One region of the Brevibacillus sp. AF8 genome, then DNA from elsewhere that is predicted to be linked to it. Evidence: a T-box and tRNA genes for the amino acid it is inferred to sense, from the RefSeq annotation. Region 1 holds a T-box; the other holds one or more tRNA genes.

The links. A T-box is a leader RNA that pairs with one kind of tRNA and senses whether it is charged. The one in region 1 lies ahead of ileS (isoleucine--tRNA ligase), so its partner is inferred to be a tRNA-Ile.
Region 2: it has a tRNA-Ile gene. The T-box ahead of ileS (isoleucine--tRNA ligase) is inferred to sense a tRNA for this amino acid. The anticodon was not compared.

What each region holds. Positions count from the first base shown of each region.
Region 1 is NZ_JAGQDN010000003.1:247,704-258,839, forward strand. It holds gene KB186_RS07475 (mandelate racemase/muconate lactonizing enzyme family protein) at 1-849, opposite strand, end outside; gene KB186_RS07480 (TraR/DksA C4-type zinc finger protein) at 836-1,609, opposite strand; gene ileS (isoleucine--tRNA ligase) at 1,714-4,491, opposite strand; T-box leader at 4,537-4,803, opposite strand; gene KB186_RS07490 (DivIVA domain-containing protein) at 4,894-5,385, opposite strand; gene KB186_RS07495 (YlmH family RNA-binding protein) at 5,486-6,259, opposite strand; gene KB186_RS07500 (YggT family protein) at 6,272-6,538, opposite strand; gene KB186_RS07505 (cell division protein SepF) at 6,570-6,998, opposite strand; gene KB186_RS07510 (YggS family pyridoxal phosphate-dependent enzyme) at 7,041-7,739, opposite strand; gene pgeF (peptidoglycan editing factor PgeF) at 7,760-8,590, opposite strand; gene KB186_RS07520 (YlmC/YmxH family sporulation protein) at 8,673-8,951, opposite strand; gene sigG (RNA polymerase sporulation sigma factor SigG) at 9,112-9,891, opposite strand; gene sigE (RNA polymerase sporulation sigma factor SigE) at 10,041-10,763, opposite strand; gene spoIIGA (sigma-E processing peptidase SpoIIGA) at 10,766-11,136, opposite strand, start outside.
Region 2 is NZ_JAGQDN010000008.1:130,773-141,908, forward strand. It holds gene KB186_RS13045 (hypothetical protein) at 201-845, opposite strand; gene KB186_RS13050 (hypothetical protein) at 984-1,475, shown strand; gene KB186_RS13055 (DJ-1/PfpI family protein) at 2,472-3,839, opposite strand; gene KB186_RS13060 (hypothetical protein) at 4,151-4,360, opposite strand; gene KB186_RS13065 (hypothetical protein) at 5,414-5,902, opposite strand; tRNA gene KB186_RS13070 (tRNA-Val) at 6,848-6,923, opposite strand; tRNA gene KB186_RS13075 (tRNA-Ile) at 6,949-7,025, opposite strand; gene KB186_RS13080 (phosphatidylglycerophosphatase A family protein) at 7,390-7,983, opposite strand; gene KB186_RS13085 (alpha/beta hydrolase) at 8,161-8,865, shown strand; gene KB186_RS13090 (hypothetical protein) at 8,868-9,026, opposite strand; gene KB186_RS13095 (YjcG family protein) at 9,172-9,681, shown strand; gene KB186_RS13100 (GNAT family N-acetyltransferase) at 9,758-10,213, shown strand; gene KB186_RS13105 (NAD(P)-dependent oxidoreductase) at 10,320-11,136, opposite strand, start outside.

The DNA.
Region 1 (11,136 bases):
ATCGTCAATGCCCCCCGTATGCATCAGGTCAGGCTGTGCAATATCAATGGCTCCCCCCTCATACAAGGGCAAAAACTGTGCGCAACGGATCAAGTTTTCTCCGCCAGCAAGCGGGATGGATAATGATGAACGAAGCTTGATATATTCTTTTGCACGATCCATAGGCATCGGCTCCTCCAGCCAAAGCCAATTGCCATGTCGGGAGAAAAGCCGCTCCCACTTCCTTGCAGTCGCACAGTCGTAGCTCTGATTGGCATCTACTGCTACTAGAATTTCTTCGGGAAGCAAATTCATCAGTTTTTCGATGTGCGTCTGATCCTCAAGAACAGAGCGTCCGCCAATCTTTACCTTCACCATCTTGAAGCCATCGTCGACTTGCTGGCTGACTTGCTTCCATGACTGTTGCATCCAGTCTTCCGTTTCCCGGTAGGATTGGAGGGAGGCATATACCGGGATGCCAGAATGAATCTGGCCTCCCCACAGTTGGCACACAGATAGCCCCGCCACTTTCGCCAAAATTTCCGTAAGTGCCATACTGACACCTGAAGCCGATCGCTGATGCCACTTTCCTATGACATCGACAATCGCTACTCTGTTATCCACCTGCTTACCCAGCAAGTACGGAATAATGCGCTCACAAAAGCCCTTGTGCAGCGTTGGCAGCCAATCGATAATTTCTCCCCAGCCATCTACTCCAGACCGTGTGATAATCCGAATGAGATAACTAGTACGATAACGCTTGTACCCATTCGCATCACCGTAAGCTTGCGATAGACGATGAAGCAGCGGATACGTTTCCACGCGCTCAATTTGCAGGTCTGAAATCTCTACCTGGTCATGAGTAGTCATCTATGCCCTCTCGTTCGGCTTGCTCTCCCTCATAATCGTCATAGGAGAGGAAGTTGCCCTTCCCTTCTCCCTTTCTCATGTACTCCTCATACGTCCCGCTTCTCATAAAATGCACACTGTCCGGTCCGTGATAGCCTTCAATATCGGTGTAACCGATCTCCTCTACGGCTTCAACAAAGCCATCCGGCTCATTGCTCTCGATATACATTTCTTCGTAATCTGTCTTGTCAGGTTCCTGGTACGAAAAAGGAGTGCTGGATGTCCCCCATGCCTCGACAATTTGCCAAGCATCCTCACCGTCGAATCCGTTCTGTCCTTCTTTTTCATCCAAAGACGTTCGTCCGAAGGGTGGCTGCAAAAACTCCTCTTCAATCGGACGCGACTCATTGATTATCGGCGCTGGTGCGTGCTCCTTGCACGTTTGTGCCTGAGGCAATGCTTCCAGTCGCTCCACAGGTATTTGCTCTCCACAGACCGTACAGAGGCCGTAGGTGCCTTCCTCCATACGCAGTAGCGCCTGATCAATCTCTTTTAATGTCTCACGATCGAGACTATCAAGAGCCAAATCTTTTTCCCGTTCAAACATCTCACTGCCGATATCTGCCGGATGATTATCGTACATGGCAAACTCCTGCAAAGAGGTTGTCATCGGTTCTCTCATGCCATAATGGTCCTGTACGCGGTCTTCCAGTTCTTTCTTCTGTTCCAGCAGCTTTTCCCGGAAGCTGGCCACCATCTTTTGGTCCACGCTGTACACCACCTTTGTTTGGTTTCCTCAACAGGTAGTATGTCTTGGTCCCGAAGGAAATATGACCAGCAAAAAACCTGCCACCCCCAAAGGGAATGACAGGTTGATCAACGTGTTTATTCTGTTACATGTGCGTAGTGTTGTTCTACGATATCAGCACAACGTACGCAGAGTGAAGCGTGCGACTCGCGAGTGCCAACATCTGGTTTTACTACGCGGCAACGCTCGCATTTTCCACCGTCTGCGGCAGAGACCACAGCAGCAATTCCTTCGAGTTGTACTGCCTCTGCCGGAGCAGAAGCGCTGTATACATCCACGTGAGCGACGATGAACAGGTCAGCCAGATCGTCCATTGCTGCCAATGTTTTCGCAACTTCTTCCGTTTGTGGGTACAGAGCCAGCTTCGCATCAACAGAGTTACCGAACACCTTGTTACGGCGCGCTTCTTCCATGGCTTTGAGAACCTCGTCTCGGATCGCCAGGAAAGCATCCCATTTGCTCTCTGCTTCTGCTGCAAAGCTGAGATGTTGCTCGTCGCCTTCTGGCATATCCGTCAACTGCACACTCTTCTCTTCCACTCCTGGAATGAACGCCCACACCTCATCAGCTGTATGCGGCAACAGTGGAGCAACCAGCTTCACCAGACTGAGCAAGCAATCGTACATTACTGTCTGTGCAGCGCGGCGCTTCAGACTGTCAGGTGCTTCTACATACAGGCGATCCTTGCAAATGTCCAGATAGAATGCGGACAAATCAATAACGCAGAAGTTGTGAACGGCATGGAATACAGTATGGAACTGATATTCATCATACGCTTTGCGTGCGCGCTTCGCGACTTTTGCCGCTTTCGCCAGAACATAACGGTCCAGCTCACCCAGCTCTTCGTACGCTACGCGGTCTGTTGCTGGATTAAATCCATCCAAATTACCCAACAGAAAGCGGAACGTATTGCGGATTTTGCGGTACACCTCAGCGATCTGATTGAGAATCGCATCGGAAATGCGCACATCAGCCTGATAATCAACAGAAGCTACCCACAGACGCAAGATATCTGCGCCCATCTTGTCAATAACTTGTTGTGGCACGATGACGTTACCAAGGGATTTGGACATTTTGCGTCCTTCCCCATCCAATGCAAAACCGTGGCTCAGGACAGATTTGTAAGGAGCTGTGCCATATACGGCAACCCCCGTCGAGAGAGAAGAGTTGAACCAGCCACGATACTGGTCAGAGCCTTCCAGATACATATCCGCTGGCCAAGCAATCCCTCTTTCGCGCAAAACAGCCTGATGGCTGGAGCCGGAGTCGAACCAAACGTCCATAATATCCGTTTCTTTGCGGAAATCCTTGCAATCGCATTTGGTGCAAGAAAGCCCTTCTGGAACCAGCTCATTCGCTTCACGGGAGAACCATACTTTCGATCCTTCTTTGCGGAACAGATCAGCAACATGGTTGATCGTCGTATCGTTAATGATCGGTTCGTTACACGATTTGCAATAGAAGATTGGGATCGGTACACCCCATACACGCTGACGGGAAATGCACCAGTCTCCACGATCCGCAATCATGTTAGCCAGACGAGTTTCTCCCCAATGAGGAATCCATTTTACATTTTTAATCGCTTCGAGCATTTGCTCACGGAATCCGTCAATAGATGCGAACCATTGCTCTGTCGCGCGATAAATAACCGGTTTTTTCGTACGCCAGTCATGTGGGTAGGAGTGCGTGAAGAAATTGAGCTTCAAGAGTGCTCCATTTTCTTTCAGCTTTTCCGTAATCACTTTGTTGGCATCTTCATAGAACAGACCTTCAAAGCCTGGTGCTTCATTGGTCATTTTACCTTCGTGATCTACCGGGCAAAGGACACCCAAATTGTATTTTTGACCAACGTTAAAGTCATCTTCGCCGTGTCCCGGAGCAGTATGAACGCAACCAGTACCTGCATCCAAGGTGACATGCTCGCCAAGGATGAGCGGAGACTTGCGATCGTAGAACGGATGCTGAGTCTCTACGCCTTCCAGATCTTGACCTTTAAAGCTCGAGAGAATCTCTACGCCTTCCCAGCCAATTTCTTTGCTCGCAGCTTCAATCAGACCGTTGGCTACCAGGAACTTGCGGTCATCCACCTTCACGACGTTGTACTCGAGCTCAGGGTGCAGGCTGATCGCGAGGTTTGCTGGCAATGTCCAAGGAGTCGTTGTCCAGATAACAACGCCTGTTTCTGTGTCCAGCTTGCCTTTTCCATCTGCTACCTGGAAGCTGACGTAAATAGAAGGAGAGCGCTTGTCTTTGTATTCGATTTCTGCATCAGCCAGAGCCGTCTCAGAAGACGGAGACCAGTACACACAGCGCAGACCTTTGTAAATATAGCCCTTTTTCGCCATTTCGCCGAATACGCGAATTTGGTTGGCTTCATACTCAGGCAGGAGTGTTACATAAGGGTTTTCCCAATCTCCACGAACGCCCAGACGCTTGAATTGGTCACGTTGCTTGTCGATATAGGACCAAGCATACTCTTCACAGCGTTGGCGGAAATCGTTCACTTCGATGCTGCGACGATCCAGCCCTTGTGCATTGATAATCGCTTGCTCAATCGGCAAACCATGTGTATCCCAGCCTGGGATGTACGGCGCGTAAAAGCCTGCCATGGATTTGTAACGAACGATGAAATCCTTGAGGATTTTGTTCAGTGCGTGACCGATATGGATGTCTCCATTCGCATATGGAGGGCCATCATGCAAGACAAAAGACGGGCGGTCTTTTGTACGATCCAACACTTGTTGGTAAATATTTTGCTCTTCCCATACCGCTTGCATCTGTGGCTCGCGGCTTGGCAAATTTCCGCGCATGGGGAAATCTGTTTTTGGTAGCGCTAAGGTTTTGCTGTAATCCATGGCCTGATTCACTCCTTAAATAAATAAAAGCCTTCACTCATCCCATAAAGGGACGAGAGAAAGCTCCCGTGGTACCACCCTGATTGAACAAACCCGTACGACAAAAAAGCCTGCATCGGATTCGTTCCACTTCACTCATTCGTAACGGGAATGACGCGCTCACTTACTCACCTGTGCAACCATCAAGGTTCTCGGTTTTCGGATATTGAACTCCCGGGTGATTTTCTGCGAAAGCAACTGGCCGGGTTTTCACCTTTTCCCGACTCTCTAGGCAGTGCTGGCTCACGTACTCTTCCCGTTCATCGTCTATGATTTGTTTAAGTGTGTTCAACTTCTATAAGTGCTTTATTTCGAAAAAGTTGTCTTTCATTATAATACCATCATTGCTCGAACGTCAATGATTTATTCAACTGTTACAGGCGAATCAACTTGTGGCTGTTCAATGCTGTCCCAGTCGCCATTTTCCAGCATTTCCAACTGCGCTTCCAAAAGCGTACGAAAGCGCATACGGTAAACCGAAGCACGTTTTTTTAATTCTTCGATTTCGATTGCGATTTTGCGCGACTTCGCCAATGCTTCGTTGACGATTCGGTCTGCATTTTTCTCGGCTTCTTTTAAGATGAGCTGCGCTTCCTTGCGGGCATTCGACTTCACATCCTCCGCTGTCTCCTGCGCCACCAAAATCGACTTGCTCAAATTTTCTTCCAAACTCTTATAGTAATCTACGCGCTCATTCAGAATAGCTACGCGCTCTTCCTGTTCTTTTTTCTCTTTTATCAAGAGCTCAAAATCTTTGATCACCTGATCGAGAAATTCGTTCACTTCGTCAATATTATACCCACGAAAGCCTGTGCTGAATTCCTTATTGTGTATATCTAACGGCGTTAATGGCACATGAACCCCCCACTTTTCCCGATAATTCGTCTTCAATTATTTCGACAGGAATAGCAGTGTTTCCTGCCGTATTTTACATTTTTTTGCGCCTTGGTCCATCTTATGTAACCAGTTCGACAATCATGCGGAGTCTTCCGCTGCGTGTTGGACCTGCTACCTCAAGAATTTTGAACCGACCATATCCTGCAAGTGATACCATATCCCCCATCTGGAGTTGATACGATGGGTCCTCGATTACTTTCCAGTTGATTTTTACTTTTCCCGCTCGAATGGGCACAAGTGCTTTTGCGCGAGACATATTGTGTACTTCTCCGATGACCGCGTCAATTCGCGGTGATGGTACGGTGATCGTTTTTTCAACAAACTTGGGAGCAGGAGGTGTAAAGTCCTCCCATTCTACCCGTTCAAACTGAACAGAAGTCCGGTGAATTTGCGTCACCTGCGCACAGACAAAATCAGCAACTTCTTCTGCTACAATTGCATAGCTGCCAGCTGAATCTGTCAGCATATCACCGAATTTCTCCCGCTTCATCCCGACACCCAGCATGGCCCCCATCACATCTCGATGCTCCAGCACATGAAAGCGCTGATCAGCCTTGATTGCCAATAAGGTAATGCGATAGTCATCAGGCTCTACAGGGATATACTCCGGATGGATGATAATACGAACTCGCTCGGCACCCTCGTAGCCTCCATAAGGAGAAACCTTCACATCTCTTACTTGTGAGGATAGACTCTGAAAAATCATCAACTGCCTAGGGTCTACAAAATCAGTAAGGCGCATGGCCTGCTTCCGCTCTACTTGCGTCAGCATTTCCAGCGCCCGTTCAACAAAGGGACGTTCTTCTTTTGAAAAATGGTCAAATATGCTCATCGTTTCACTCGCCTAGAACATGATTTGTTGCAAAATGGCGTACAGGCCAGATTGGGCAAAACGCAGTGCAATCAATGCGACAATCGGGGAGATGTCGATGAAACCGAGCGGTGGGATAAACCGGCGGAATGGCGCCAAATAAGGCTCAACCAGTCTTTCCAGTAACTGACCGATGCCTGTACCCCTCATTTGAGGAACCCATGACATCAAAATGTAAGCAATAATCATGTATTGATATACCGTAAAGGCAAAATTTAAAATCGAAATGACAGCAGTCATTGGCTCACCCTTTTACATTCGTCTTAATTGGCTACTCTTCCAACACACTGGAGATCGTACCCTGAATATCTACATGATCGGGCGTGCACACGAAGATCGTGTCTCCGACCTTTTGGATATCGCCGTTTAATGCGTAGACCGTCCCGCTCAAAAAGTCGATAATTCTCTTGGCTTGGTCTTTTTCCACGCGATGGAGGTTGACCACAACCGGTCTACGATGACGCAGGTTATCGGCGATATCCTGTGCGTCACTGTAATGACGGGGTTCACAGAGAATCAAACGGATTCCCTCCTTTTCCCGTGCTTGAAACGGTACCACGTTGTTAGCTCGGCCGATTGCTGGCTGGCGTTTGTGCGAGGACTCTTGCTCTTCTCTTTCCTCTTCCACTGTTGTTGTCTCTTCGATGTATTCCTCGTTTTCTAACCCCAGAAACCCCATCAATTTATTCATAACACCCATACTCTTCCTCCTCTCTTACTCCGTGGTTTGGTCTGCTTTCCTTTACTCCGGCTTGACCAATACCGATCCTAAACGAATATATGTAGCTCCCTCTTCAATGGCCACTTCAAAATCACTAGACATGCCCATAGACAGCTCTTCCACCTGTGCGTGCGGGAATGCCATCTCGTTAATCCGTTGCTTCCACTCATAGAGGCCACGGAACACCTGTCTGGCTTCCTCTTGATTTTCGACAACAGGCGCCATCGTCATTAATCCAACGATACTTATATGTTTCATATTACTGGTTTCGCGCAAAAAAGCCAATACGTCATTGGGACTAAGCCCAAATTTTGTCTCTTCACCGGATATATTGATCTGTAAAAAGCATTTTACGACATGATCCAGCGCTTCACCGCGTCGATTTAGCTCCTGTGCCAAAGAAATTCTGTCCAGAGAATGGATGTACGGGAATCTTCCTACGACTTCTTTTGCCTTATTCGTCTGGAGGTGCCCGATAAAATGCCAGATCCCTTTATCGCCGTGTAGCTCGTGCTTCGGCAGGGCATCCTGCACGCGATTTTCCCCGATATTCTCAACGCCTACAGCGAGCAAGTCCCCAATGGCATCTGCGTCGACATACTTGGTCACGGCAATAATTTTTACTTCCTCACGTTTGCGGTTCGCCCGATCGCAAGCAGCCTGAATTCTTGCCTCGATGGATTGCAGTCGTTCTTTTAACAATTCTTGTTCCTTGGTCATAACGAACCCTTCCCTTTCTTCTATAGGTTTTCCTTCCAGCCGATATAAGAAGCCATGCGCCCGGTAGTTCCTTGTATTCCGGCTTCCTTGCGATGAGAGAAAAACAAGTCTGTTCTGCAGCTTGTACACCAATTCGTGGCTAAAATATTCCCGGAAGAAATTCCTGCTTCGAGCAATATCGCTGTGTTCAGTTGACGAAGGTCCAGCATATACCGATCCCCTGTGGTAGAGATCACTGCTTTTTCCCAATTGCCTGCACAAGTGCGTACCTGCGTCATGATTCGCTCATCAACTTCATAGCAACAGCCGCCAATGGATGGGCCAATTGCGACGAGAATGTCCTCTGGCTTTGCTTGATAGTGCTTCGTCATTGCCTTCACCATTTCCTCGGCAATACGGCCCACTGTCCCCTTCCAGCCTGCGTGTGCAAGTCCGATTGCACCTGATTGGGGGGCTAGAAAATAGAGGGGAACACAATCCGCGTAAAACGAGGTCAGCATGACTCCTTTTTCAAGAGTAAACAAACCATCTGTTGCAGATATGACGTCCTCCAGACTTTCTTTTCCCGCACCGCCTGCTGTAACCTGGCATACCTGATTACCATGCACTTGATCGGCGCATGTCCACGCCGAAAATGACATCCCGACTTGTTCTGCCAGCTTGCGTCTATTGGCTACCACGTTCGCAGATTCATCACCCACATGCAGCCCCATATTAAAAGACCCGTACGGTTGTTCACTTTCCCCGCCTGAGCGAATAGTAAACCCCGCCACTAATCCAGGAAATTGTTGCTCCCACTCTGTTAACGATAAGATTGACTTATCCTCTACCCTGCCAAATGGTTCTCTCATGTTGTCACCTTCCTCATATGGCTAATCATACCATAGCCGAAAAGAAAAGAAAGGCTATCCGTGCCTTTCTCCCTTTACTCCGTTAGTATTCATCTCCACCTGAAGTTTTTACTTCAACTTTAAGTGCTTCTTCCATCCGAACAAGCACCACATCTTTCCCGATCTTCACAATATTGCGCCAAGGAATGACGTAATCGTTCCCGGCAGAAAAGAAGCCGAGAAACTTGCCTGGTCCCGGTACGACGATAGCCTCTACGCGCCCGTGACGCAGATCGATCTCCAAATCTGAAATTTGCCCAAGCCGTTTCCCATCAAGAATATTCACCACTTCTTTGGTCTGGAAGTCAGAGATTTTTACCATTCTTCCTCACCTTCTTTTCTCCGTTACTTTCAGTATATGAGTCCAAAGAGGAATATGTCCGCTTCTTTGCCAAAAAGTAAGTCGATTGAAAACGAATGCTTCCGCTCGTACAAAAAACCCGAACGGTACAAGACCGCCGGGTCACCTATGTGGTTTCTCATTACGATTGAACGTGCTTTTGCATATGGGCAATTGCCGCTTTTTCTAATCGGGAGACCTGTGCCTGTGAAATACCGATTTCCTCTGCTACTTCCATCTGCGTTTTTCCTTCGTAAAAGCGCATGGATAATATCATTTTTTCTCGGTCACCTAGCCGCTGCATTCCCTCACGAAGCGCAATTTCCTCGACCCACGTGACATCTTTGTTCTTCTCGTCACTAATCTGATCCATGACGTAAATCGGATCGCCACCATCCTGATAAATCGGTTCAAACAATGAAACCGGATCCTGGATCGCATCGAGCGCAAACACGACATCTTCTTTGGCTACGTTCAATTCCTGAGAAATCTCGATAATGGTAGGCTCTCGCGAATGTTTGTTGGTCAGATTGTCACGCACCTGCAAGGCCTTGTACGCGATATCTCGCAAAGAACGGGAAACGCGAATCGGATTGTTGTCCCGTAAATAGCGTCGAATTTCTCCGATGATCATTGGTACGGCATACGTGGAAAACTTCACATTTTGCCCGAGATCAAAGTTGTCGATCGCTTTCATCAACCCGATGCAGCCCACTTGAAACAAGTCATCCACGAACTCCCCGCGATTGTTGAACCGTTGGATTACGCTCAGCACCAGTCGCAAGTTGCCGTTGACCAGCTTTTCGCGGGCTGCCAACTCCCCACTTTGCAGGCGCTCAAACAATTCCCGCATCTCTTTGTTTGTCAACACCGGAAGCTTGGAGGTATCTACCCCGCATATCTCTACCTTATTGCGCGTCACGTCTTTCCCTCCTCGAAGCAAGAAAAAAGTCCCTAACCCGGTTGTCTTGAAAGGCCGCGTAACTGACGCGTAGCCGACCAAGAAGGTGGCAAAAACCACCATCTGTTTCGGTTTAGGAACAGTATCCCCCCAAGCTGGGAAAATATGCGTTAGACCATCTTGTTGAATTCTTTTCGCAACCGTTTTATAATTCGCTTTTCCAAACGGGAAATATACGACTGTGAGATACCCAACAAATCCGCAACATCCTTTTGTGTCTTTTCCTCTTCTCCTGCTAAGCCGAAGCGCAGCTCCATGATAATTCTCTCGCGGTCAGACAGTTTATCCAGTGCTTTTTTCAGCAGCTTTCGATCCACTTGGTCCTCGATGTTTTTATAGATCGTGTCATTCTCCGTACCCAAAACATCTGAGAGCAACAGCTCATTGCCATCCCAGTCAATGTTAAGCGGTTCATCAAAAGATACCTCTGAGCGAATTTTATTATTGCGGCGAAGATACATGAGGATTTCGTTTTCAATACAACGAGAAGCATATGTTGCCAGCTTGATGTTCTTGTCTGGATCAAAGGTATTCACTGCCTTGATTAAGCCGATGGTGCCAATGCTGACCAAGTCCTCAATGTTAATTCCCGTATTCTCAAACTTGCGGGCGATGTAAACGACCAGACGAAGATTGCGTTCAATCAACATACCGCGTACAGCCGGATCACCGGACGGAAGTCGTCCGAGTAGCAGCTCCTCTTCTTCTCTGGTCAACGGTGGAGGCAATGCTTCACTCCCGCCAATATAATAGACTTCTTCGGCGCGTACACCAAGCCAGAGCAAGATTCGGTACCAGGTCAACTGGAGTTGTAGGCGAAGTTTTACATACATGATTAGCCCTCCTGTTTGAGAATAAAGGTTGATTCTTCCGCTTCATAAGTTTCCATCATGGCTGGGTGCACGATGGCTTGATACTTACCGTCAGCGGCCAATGGGATGGGGTTAAGCCCGATCAGCACCCGTTCTGTTTCAAAACGAATCCCATCTTGCACGACCATGACATGGTCTGGTTTGATTGCAAGTAAAAAATCCATCCCTCTTGACACGCTGCGATACGGGATCAAGCGTACCCGCGACTGCCATTCCAGCGGCAGATGGTCCCAAGATCCGTCCAGCTTCTCCCACACTCCACCGTTTTCATCGGCTTGTCGGAGAAGCGACGGCGGAAGCAAATGTGCGAACATGCGATTTTCCATTATCATGA
Region 2 (11,136 bases), on a different contig from region 1:
GGAAATAATGCCCACGTAATGAAGTATCGGATGTGGAACGCACACTAACAATAGACACAAAGTAACAAACACACCATTATAACCATAGGTTTTTAGAACCACAAAAAGCCACTCGGTTCATTCCCGAGGGCTTCTTCATCATAGATTACCTGAGTATATATGCATCTGCTCTTCTTTAAAAACGTCATTCCGCCAACCTTTCAGGAACCTAACAATTCCTCACTGTACAGCTCCTTTGCTAATCGGTTAACGATATCCCGCTTCATCTCATTTATTCTTTGTCGGGAAACTCCTACATGTCGGGCAATGCTGTTCATACGCATCCCGTCCATCATACATTCAAGGACTGTTCTGTACTTGTTATCCTCAAGATTATTTGCAAAATCGTTTATTTGCCGCACCTTCTCTTCAAAGCTTTTCATTCGCTCGATTCGCTTTTCATACCGTTCTTCCGGAATAGTCAAGGTGGACAGGCGTAAGCCTTTCCCGCTCGGCATACCGGCTGCATCACCATAAGTAGCAACCAATTTCTGTTGAATCGCTGGATTTGAGGCAATCGCCTTATCAATTTCCTTCTTCAGACGTTCTACCTCTTTGACCATCCAATGATAATCCTTGATTTCTTCTTCGACTTTCTGCACTACTTCAAGCGCTGGCTCGAGATTGATAAAACCGAGCTGCCCGCTCCGATCAAGCAACCCTTGACTCTCTATAATGTAATTGTCCCACTCCGGGCAGGCTTCGATCTTACCAACGTGGAGGTTGTAGACACTACAGATTGTTTTTTTACCCCATTGAGCAGCTGGACATTTTTCACAAACTTTTTCGATCAGCTTATCGTTCACCTACACCATCTACCCTTTTCTTAATTCTCATTTAACAAATCGAGTGATTTGATTACTTTTTGAAAATTCCCCATTCTTTAATGGATGTGTGTTAAAATTTAGTATAATCTGTAAAATAAACCCAATAGGAGGTTATCTATGAAAAAGATTATTTTGCTATTATTTACGGTTTTCATGCTACAACTCCATTTCACTTCTGCAGCACTTGCTTTTGGGTCTGACCGTATTAAGGTTGGTGAACAACTTTGTAATGGTTGTTTGCTACAGTCAAGTAACAATACTTACTACATCCAAATATGGAGAGGAAACCTTGAATTATGGAAGAGATTTCCCAGACCAGAAACCCTCTTATGGACCAAGCAAACAAACGACAAATGGGGGAACCACTATCTCAAAATTGATTATTATAGCGGAAAACTCGTTTTGAGCCGTGCGAATGGTGATCCAGCTTGGTACTCAGATAACGCTGCATGGAGCAATATCCATTATCAAGGTAAACCACCTGCAAACCTTAGAGGCGACATTCTGATTATGCAAGATGATGGAAATTTAGTTCTGTATAACACAACGGACTTGAATCAAGGTTGGTATCCTGTCTGGGCTTCCGATACAGGTGTAGGTGGTCCATAGGAAAATAATTATTGGAGCCGTGTAAGCTACGGCTCTTTTTTACTTTTGTGAGGCAATGATGCTACCCCTAATAGAGACATTACCGAAGCATGAAAAGTTTTGTACACCGTTTTGCCCCCGTTCTTTTCAATTATTGTTGTGTGAAATTGACATTATTTACAGAATGTTATAGATTGGAAAATGAGTCACCGACAATGACAAAGGGGGTGTACTCATGCTGAACAAGCACATTGTTCTGTTGGCTGTCTGCTGCACGTTACAATCGACTTTGAACACTGCACTGGCATTAGCAGTAGTTCTTTGGCGGTAATGGTTCAAATAGAGCGGTGAAACCCGTTCTATTGCAACGAAAGCCAAAGAAAGTACCATCCAGATTTTTACCACACCATGACTAGCTTCAGTCAATATCAAGATGAATTTTTCTTGGTATTGCTGTGACCTTAAAGAACTAAAAATAAAAGAAACTACACCTGCCAATTCTCATAATGATGAGGATTTTTTAATTTCACAGAATTTTCAAATCATTGTTCCATTGTGATTGCAATCCCTAATATCTCCTCCTGCTTTCCGGCCTCTCATTACCATAAGAGCAGCCTTTCATTTCAACAATCCAGCTAAAAATCCGATGATTTAATAACTAAAAATATAAAAAACGGTTTACTTTATCACTGTCCAACTAATCCTTGCAGCTTACCCTGTATTTTTGCTTGTGCCTCTTGATCCAAATTCCCATCAAACGTCCATTGCAAAATAAAATAGCCCTCCCAGGATTATTGTCCAAGGGAGGGCTTCCGCATTAGTTGAAATGGTTGTGCTCCATGCAAAAATCTGACGGCAAGTTATCCAACTAACGAGCAGTTATGGTTAAGAAATCACTAGATCAACAACACCAGTATCAATCATTTTTTCATCGGACAGATGGAGGGGCGTAGAAAACAGTCTATTCTTTCAGCCAGCACCCCTGATCGGCAAACCTTCAAGTCGGATAGAATGTCACTACCTTGATGCGCTTATATCTTTTTTCCTGCGGAAGAAGCGCTGATCGATGAAAAAAGCAACGATCAAGGATAGGATGCCGAGCAAAATTGGTACGCCAAACGCTTCAAAAGAGAAGGTTCTACCTTCTAGCTTCAGATGATCGGTGGCGCGATATTCGAGCCGCTTTGCAGCAAATTTCGCCGTCCCAATATCCTCCTGCTTGGCCAAATCCTCGAATGCAGGATCCATTGCAAACCGATCCATTGCTTCGCGATGTAAGTACAGTAGTTCCGCGCTGTTGCCGCTTTCGTTCCATTGGTTGATGTCTTTGGCGGCGGCTGATTCGGCATCGGCACCGACGACAATCATTTTCGCTAGTTTCGGCACGTTTTTTATCTGATAGCGCGCGACTAAGTTAAGGCCATGCTTCGTTACGATCGGTTCGTTTGCACCGGAAACAGTCAACGTCGAAGTCGTGCCAGAAGCAGCGTACGTATCGAATGCGGCGGACAAATCTAGTTCATCAACGCCGTTATACAGCAGAACGCCCGCTTTTACTTTGTTCCATTGATAAGCGTTGTTAAGTATGAACGTTATATCGCTGAGCCCGGCAGTGAACGGTTCCATTTGCGGTTTTTTCACGTAATCGTAAGATGGATAGTTCATCTCTACCGCTACTTTCTCCGCCGCCTCCTCACCCAACTGCTGTGAGATGACATATAGTGTAGCGTCAATTCCCGATGTCAGACCCGCAGAAGATATGATATTGCCTTGTGGGACGTAGCGCAGATCTTTCACCCACTGGACTTTCGGATATTGTTTAATGAGTCGGTCGATGTCTCCCCAATGCGTCGCGGCAGATTTGCCGTTAAGTAAGCCGGTATCAGCCAGGTTTTCTGCCCCATTGCAAATGGAAAGCAATAAAGTCTTGTCGCTTGCGTGCTTCTGAATCCATTCGCGGACAGGCGTATATTTTTTCTCATCTAGAATCGGCATAAACGGTATGACGATAATGTCCGGGCTTTTGCCGAGCATCGCATCCATTTCGTCAAACGAATAATGCGGAACGACATCGAGTCCGCCGGTTAGTGATTTTATTTCACGATCGGGTGCAACGCCGTATACATTGTAAGCTTCCGTCATCGCAAACATCTCGTATGGGACGAGAAAATCGAACACTTCTGTTGATTCATTCGCCAGTAACACTGCCACTGTCGGTTTGTTTGCGTCATATTTCGGTACCTGCACATTCGTCAATGCAGGTGCGGCTTTATCGTAAACCGACATTACCTCATTCATTGTATTGACGAACCCGAGTGTGCCTGCACCTCCTACTAAGACAACAAAAACGATGAGATAAATACTGATTCGCCATACAGTTTTCACATGCTTACTCTCCCTCAGGCTAAATTTCTTACCCATAAAATGTAACAAACCAATATATACTTATCATCAGTCTGTAGCCCGATTACGGGGCTGGCCTAATGTAGGAACCACCTATGGACCCAGGTCTCTTTCCTTTTCTAAACGTGACTCGATAGGGCTATATGCAAAAAATGTTTTTAAATGATATATGGTAACCAAAATGGAGCTACCTCGTTCAAGCTGGTTTATGAAGAGGTCTGTCGATAGATCATAATGTTGTTCAAATAAAAAAGCCCTCCCCGGACTCTGAATCCGAAGGAGGGCTATCGCTTTTACTTCGTTGCTTTTTCTGTTACTCGGTCCAACATTGTAAACATGAGCCAGGGCAATTCGTTTAGGACTCCTACTGGATCGTCGGTCAATCGCTTTTTCCATTTATCTGGATCATTCAGTAGACCTTTGCAAGCAAGACTGTCAATTGCCTTCAATCCTGATTCACGTTTCCAGTCCTCCAGCTTTAATTCTGGTTGTTCTTTATCCACAGAGTTGTCAGACTTATCAATATCATACTAGTGCAACTCATACTTCTCGCTCAGGCTGACCAACTTTCCTGGATAGTCCGGGTCAGATGCATAACCGCCAGACTTTAGGGCCTTTGCATTCGCCTGTGGGTTTCGCCCTTCCCATTTACCATCTTTTTTACGTACCGATTATCTCTAGTCAATTGGCGTATCCATTGCGGTGATTTACCAACTATTAAAGCCAATTTTGACTTGGAAATTTCCTTTGTTGCAGCTGATCAGTTTTCGCCTTTGGTTTCGCCAAATTTTTCACCTCACTTTCGTTTTAAGCTCGTATTGTAGTGATCCGATTTTCAGGTCATCTGATGATGCAAAAATTTGAAAATGTCATCTCTGGGATCAGGTTAAGCAAAAGCGAAAGTAATTTTTCGAAAATAAATCTAGCGAGATTTCGGGGCTCGCTCGACCCGCATAGGGCCTACCCTGTCAGAAGGACCCACAGCCGCAACCTCCCAAGTAATTGCGCCTCACTTATTTGGGCATCCACACGGTTATACACACGTGAATACTAACAACTGCTAATACGCACGTGAACCTTAACTTTTCTTAACAAGGTGACTGTGTAATGGAATCCCTCGCTGCTGCCCTCAAAATTGAGGGGAGTGTCAAATTTGACGCTCCTTTATTCAACGTTGAACGGAGTATGCCAGCAAAAAAAGTTTTGGGAGATTCACACTATTGGAAAAGGCTGTCGGAGTCGGTCTACAGAAATGCGTTCCGGATAGTTATCATGTGGGGGGATACCTCAGAACAAGGGGAGAAGACAGATCGTTAAGATTTGTCTTTTTTCTTTGTAAACAAAAAGAAAACAGACACATGAGGCCTGCTGATTGCTAGGAATTGTTATGAGCTTTATTGTGTTTATCGTATCTATCCTTGTGGGTTATCGCTATACATAATAATAGGAGGTTTTTTAGGGAGCGACATGCTATTTGCACCAGTGGAAACAACAACTAGAAAGCAAGCTATTACCAGTGAAATTCTTGAAAGGACAGCTAAAAACTTCCTCATATGTTACCCCTCATTTCTTTTACCGAATTTAACCATATTATATACTTCATTCAATTTTTTCAGAAGTTCCAAATCCATATCTTTTTTTAATTCACAATGATGCATGTTGATCTCAACAGCCCAAGACATTATTTCTTCGATTCGATTGATTTTTCCGTAATACACAATACTTTGTAGATAAGCATCCATGCCCTCATTGAAATGACCGCGACTAACAAGGAAGGCTCCTTTGTTTTTGTAATAATTCCCTATTCCTGAAAAGTTGTAAGCATTATTAAAATCAAAAGAGAAGTTATGTTCCTCTGTGTTGATAACTTGTTCGATGGAGTTTACGTCATTAACGTAAAGCAATGCTTCTATTAGGTCGTTGACTCTATGGATTAGATTGTTCTTTGTCGCTTCCCCTACACACTCCCTGAGCAATGGTATTGCTTCCTGATAATGACCAGTCTTTGACAAGATAATTGCACGTAGATACTTGGAGCGTTCCATGATAAAACGATAGCCTAACTTTTCGTACAAGTTATCGAAATTAATAGCAAATACTCAATGGCAAGCAGATACATCTTGGTGGATATCCCAAAAAGATTGATATGATGAGTTTTTTTCATATGATTGGACTCACGATAAAATGCAAGACAGCTTAAGAACGTTATATACTACTATGAATTTCGAAGACAGCCTATCAAACAAGGAGTAGGCTGTTTTGTTTCCTCCACTGCATTACGATTTCCCGACACACGTAGGAACGCAAGCCTTTGGATCGGCAGAGCATCTATAAACATCGCAGGTGATCCTGCAATCACCAAACCCGTCCTTCGGCGTAATTGTGTGTCGTTTTGCGATTTCAATCTGATTGCCACAGACGTAGGCCAAATTTACAACTGCCTGGCCAAAGGCAGACACTTCAACTGCGCATAAAGCTGACAAGACGGAAACCTGATAGAACCTGAATTCACTTGTACACATGGCACACCTAACTAAGAATGCAAATCTCTTTCAAAGAAAAGACCACCCGTAGGCGGTCTAATCTATGCTTCAAACTTTTTCATAAATCAGAAGTAATTACTAACCATTCATCGCCTTACTGAAAAAGCAGGACTGAAAAGAATTCGATTTCACGATCTACGTCATACTCATGTCGTTATGCTTTGAAAATGCGAGAGAACAATAAACGCATAGCGGAGCGTATGGGATGGTCAAGTGTGAAGATGCTGGATCGCTACTCGCACATTACACCACACATGCAAAAGGAAACAGCGGATGCTTTCGGGGAAATGTTCTTTTCGGCACCAAATGGCACCAAAAAATCTTTAGTCGAATAAAGGGCACCACTTCGGCACCAATTTGCTCTTGATCGTAAAAAAGGGAACTAGTGGGGTCGTTATAAACATAAGAAAAACCCTTGATTTCTCAAGGGTTCTAGCGTTTATATTATGGTGATCCGGACTGGGTTCGAACCAGCGACCCCCACCCTGTCAAGATGGTGCTCTCCCAACTGAGCTACCGGATCATGGGATATATGTGTGATCGTTTAATGGTGGGCCCTGTAGGACTCGAACCTACGACCAATCGGTTATGAGCCGACCGCTCTGACCAACTGAGCTAAGGGCCCGAATCGTATCGGACGTCGATCACATTTATTACTATACAGCATCGTAAAATGGATTTCAAGAGGAAATGAATAATTTCTTGTAAAAATTTTCACTCGTACCAAAAGAACACTAAGAAACCCAGTGAAATCAGGCTTGTTTTTACCTGTAAAAAGCCATTCCCCACCGCTGCTGCCCACATCCCCTACCAAAACATGGGATTCCTTGCATGATGGCATCGCATCATACATGACTGCATCAAGGCACTTAAGCTCCACCGGTGAAGAATTGGCTCCTGACAGACTTAAGGCAATCCAAGAAAGGTTACAAAAAGAAACAAGATAATTAGGTAACGATTGAAACATACTCCATCATCCCAAACCTAACCTACCCCGCCTGCTCCGTACCTTTCCCTTTCTCCTCGACACGCAACTCGGCTTCCTGTTGCTTCAACGCCTCGCTTCGTACCAAGTCCGCCTCCTGCTCATCTCTCATCCGATGCGCCATGCGGCTAGATGCATTGGCTGCCACACTCGCCACGAGGTCGTCCAAAAATGTGTGAACGCGTCCCTCTGCCGACTTGGTATCCAGTCTTTTAATCACCCCGACCTTGTGCTTATCCAAATGTCCAAAGGTGGTAACTGCGATACTTCCATATCCAAATACGGAGCCTAGCGCCAATGTTTCGTCGCATCCGAACAGTCCTTCATCTGACGCGATAATGGATTGAAGCGGCTCAGACAAGAGGCCCTTCTCTGCTAACGTATCCAACTCAACGCCAACCAGGATGGCGTGCTGCATTTCCCTTTTTTCCAAGACCGCGTTCACGCTCTCGATGCACTGCGCCATCGTGAGATCTGGATGGTAAGGCGATTGCATGAGATAGACGATTTCTGCGATATCATCCACCGTCACTCCGCGTTCTGCCAAACGTGCGAGAGCAGCGTTTCTGACTTCGATGCTGTGTACTTGCTTCTTCATATAAGAGACAACCCCTTCCACAAATCGAGTGAAGTCGTTTCCTACCATAGTATCACACGCTGACCAAATTGCGACAATCTTTCGCCCAAAGCCTGACTCTGCACCCAAACTCTTGGGCACGCCCGCTCGCTCCTGTATAATAATGAACAGGAATATCCCAATAAGGAGGACACCGCAGTGGCCCTTGAGGAAATCATCTTGGAAAGCCGGCATTTGGGGACGCCGGAAAAGCTGATTGTCTACACACCCCAACGCTACTCGCCACTCTACTCGTATCCAGTCCTCTTCGTACAAGATGGAGAAGATTACTTGGCAATGGGCAGAATGGCTTCTTTGCTGGATCAATTGAATGGGGACAAAGAATTGCCTGATATCATCGCTGTCTTTCTCCCTGTCGAGAAAAGCAAACGGAACGACCGTTATCATCCGGATGGCAAGGAGCACATGGCCTACCGTCGCTTCCTCGCCGAAGAAGTCGTGAGCTATGTCGATACGCATTACTCCACACATCCTTTGGGCAACGCACGAACACTTCTTGGCGAATCTTTGGGCGGAGTTGTCTCTCTGTTCACGGCGCTCAACTATCCACATACGTTTGGACAAGTTGCCTGCCAGTCGATTGCCATGGACGCAAAGCTAAATCGCTTGGTAGCTGACACTGACTTTTCCGTACCGCAGACCATTTATTTGGAGATCGGGACGGAGGAAACGGCAGTAAGCACAGGGCGCGGCACATTGAATCTTCTTGCGGCCAATGAAGAGCTGCGCGAGATTTTGGGCACGAAAAAAGCCACCCTCGTTTATGAAACGTTTGAGGGTGACCATACGTGGGGCCACTGGCAGCGCAATCTACCGCGTATGCTAAAGACGCTTTACGGGTAAACTTACCGTGGCTGTTCTTCTTGCGGACCTTCATCCTTAATCGTCGATACGAGAGCATCTTCGAACTCTCCTTTTCGTATCGCAGTCAAGATCGTGAAGGTCAGCACAGACAATAGAAGCAGGACGAGAAAAATGAATGTGATCATCATAGCCGTATGCATGCAGTGCGGCACCTCCTTGCACTACACAGTCTTTCCTTTGTCGCAAGGAATATACGGACCCACGCTTAACATTACACAAATGAAGAATTTTCTGTTAAAATAAGATCTTGTAGAGCATGATAGATAGTAAGGAGGAGTGGTTCTGATGATGTACAGTATCGTAATATTCCCATCTAGCAAGGTGCAAGAAGTAGCCAACTCTTACCGGAAACGTTATGACCCGGGCTATGCTTTGGTTCCTCCATATATTCGTTTGAAGGAAGCCTTTGAGCTGGACGAAGCCAAGCTTCCTGAGCTTGTGAGCCATCTGGAGCAGGTTGCCTCCTCTACCGACAGCTTTTCGGCTCATTTCCATCGGGTATCTTCTTTCCACCCTACCACCAACGTGATCTATTTGGCTGTGCAAAACAAGGAACCATTTAACGAGTTGCATCAAAAGATTGCCAATCAGTGTGTGAATGAAAAAGAAACCTACGCATACGTACCGCATCTGACCATCGGGCGCGACCTGTCCGACGATGAGCTGCGGGATGTAACCGGCCAACTGAGTATGGCAAAAATTGACCTGAACAGCGAAATTGATCGCTTCCACTTGATTTATCAGCTCGAGGATGGCATCTGGAGCGTTTACCAGACTTTCCTTCTCAAAAAATAAACACCCTATCCTTAACCACCAACCCTCCCTGCGAATATCGTAGGGAGGGATATTTTCTAACAAAGGACGAATATCGATGAACCTGCAAACCTACCAGATCCAAAGAGTCACCACTGAACAAGAATTGGCGGATGCCCTGTCTGTACGCCGTGTCGTTTTCATCGAGGAACAGGAAGTACCGGAAGAGTTGGAAATCGATGAGCATGACACACTGGATGGCGAGACGATTCATTTTGTGACCTACCGCGATGGAAAGCCAGTGGGCGCAAGCCGTATCCGCACCTACGCACCAGGCGTGGGAAAAATTGAACGGGTGGCGGTTGCCAAAACAGAACGCGGTACCGGGCTGGGCCGCCAAATCATGCTTGAGATGGAAGCGCTGGCTAAACAACACGGGTATGACAGCCTGAAACTGAACGCACAGACGCAAGCCCAACGGTTTTATGAAAAGCTCGGCTATGAGCCTTTTGGCGACTTATTTGACGATGCAGGTATCGAGCATATTGCGATGGTCAAATCCATTCGCGAATAACAGAAACTGCGTGCAGCTCCATTCCCTCATTTGGAAAAACAACCTCGTTTTCGCGCTGATCATCATGCGAAGCGAGGTTGTTTTTCATTGGCACCAGAGAAAAAAATTATTTCACCAGCGGTTTCCGGATGGCCTCAATCACGCGATCCAAAGAGTCAGCACCGTAGCCCTCTGCTACTTTCTGTGTGGCCAATTCTAGCAATGGCATCAACCAATCAACGGGGATTCCCTGTTCCTGGCTGGCATGGATGATGTGTTCAAGTCCTAGTTTGTTCGTATTCAAATTGGACACATCGGTCGTGAAGTTTCCTTCATCACGGGCACGTGCGGCAACCGGGTCTGTCAAGAGCGGCGCAATCAAGTGATTTACCCAGTTGGTTGCGTATGGAAGGAACTCTGTTCCTGTTATGTTTGCCGTACTTAATAGGGCATGTGCATGCATAGAGCCATACCAAGCCCCATACATCATGGTAAGCAGCGACAAATCATAGATCAACGGAACTCCATAGTCTTCACCGAGATAGGCAGCGTTACCTCCCAACAGTTTCAATGTCGGTTCATATGCTTCAAATAGAGCCTTCGACCCACCGTAGAAAATGAGTGTTTCGGGCAGTCCAATCATTTGAGGGATAGCCATGATCGCTCCATCGAGATATTGCCCACCGCGTTCGCTTACCCACTTGGCTGTCTTGCGTGCGTCCTCCGGGGTTCCGGTGGTGAGGTTGACGATGACACGGTCTGATAATTCATTTTTCAAGGGCTCTAGTAGATCATGCATGACTTTGTAGGTCGATAAGCAAACAACAACCAAGTTGCTTGCCGAGATTGCCTCATCTACACTGCCCGCCAGCACTGCCCCCTTCTCGACTAGACCTTTGGCTCTATCTGCTGAGCGGTTCCAGACAGTCGTTGGATTACCGCCT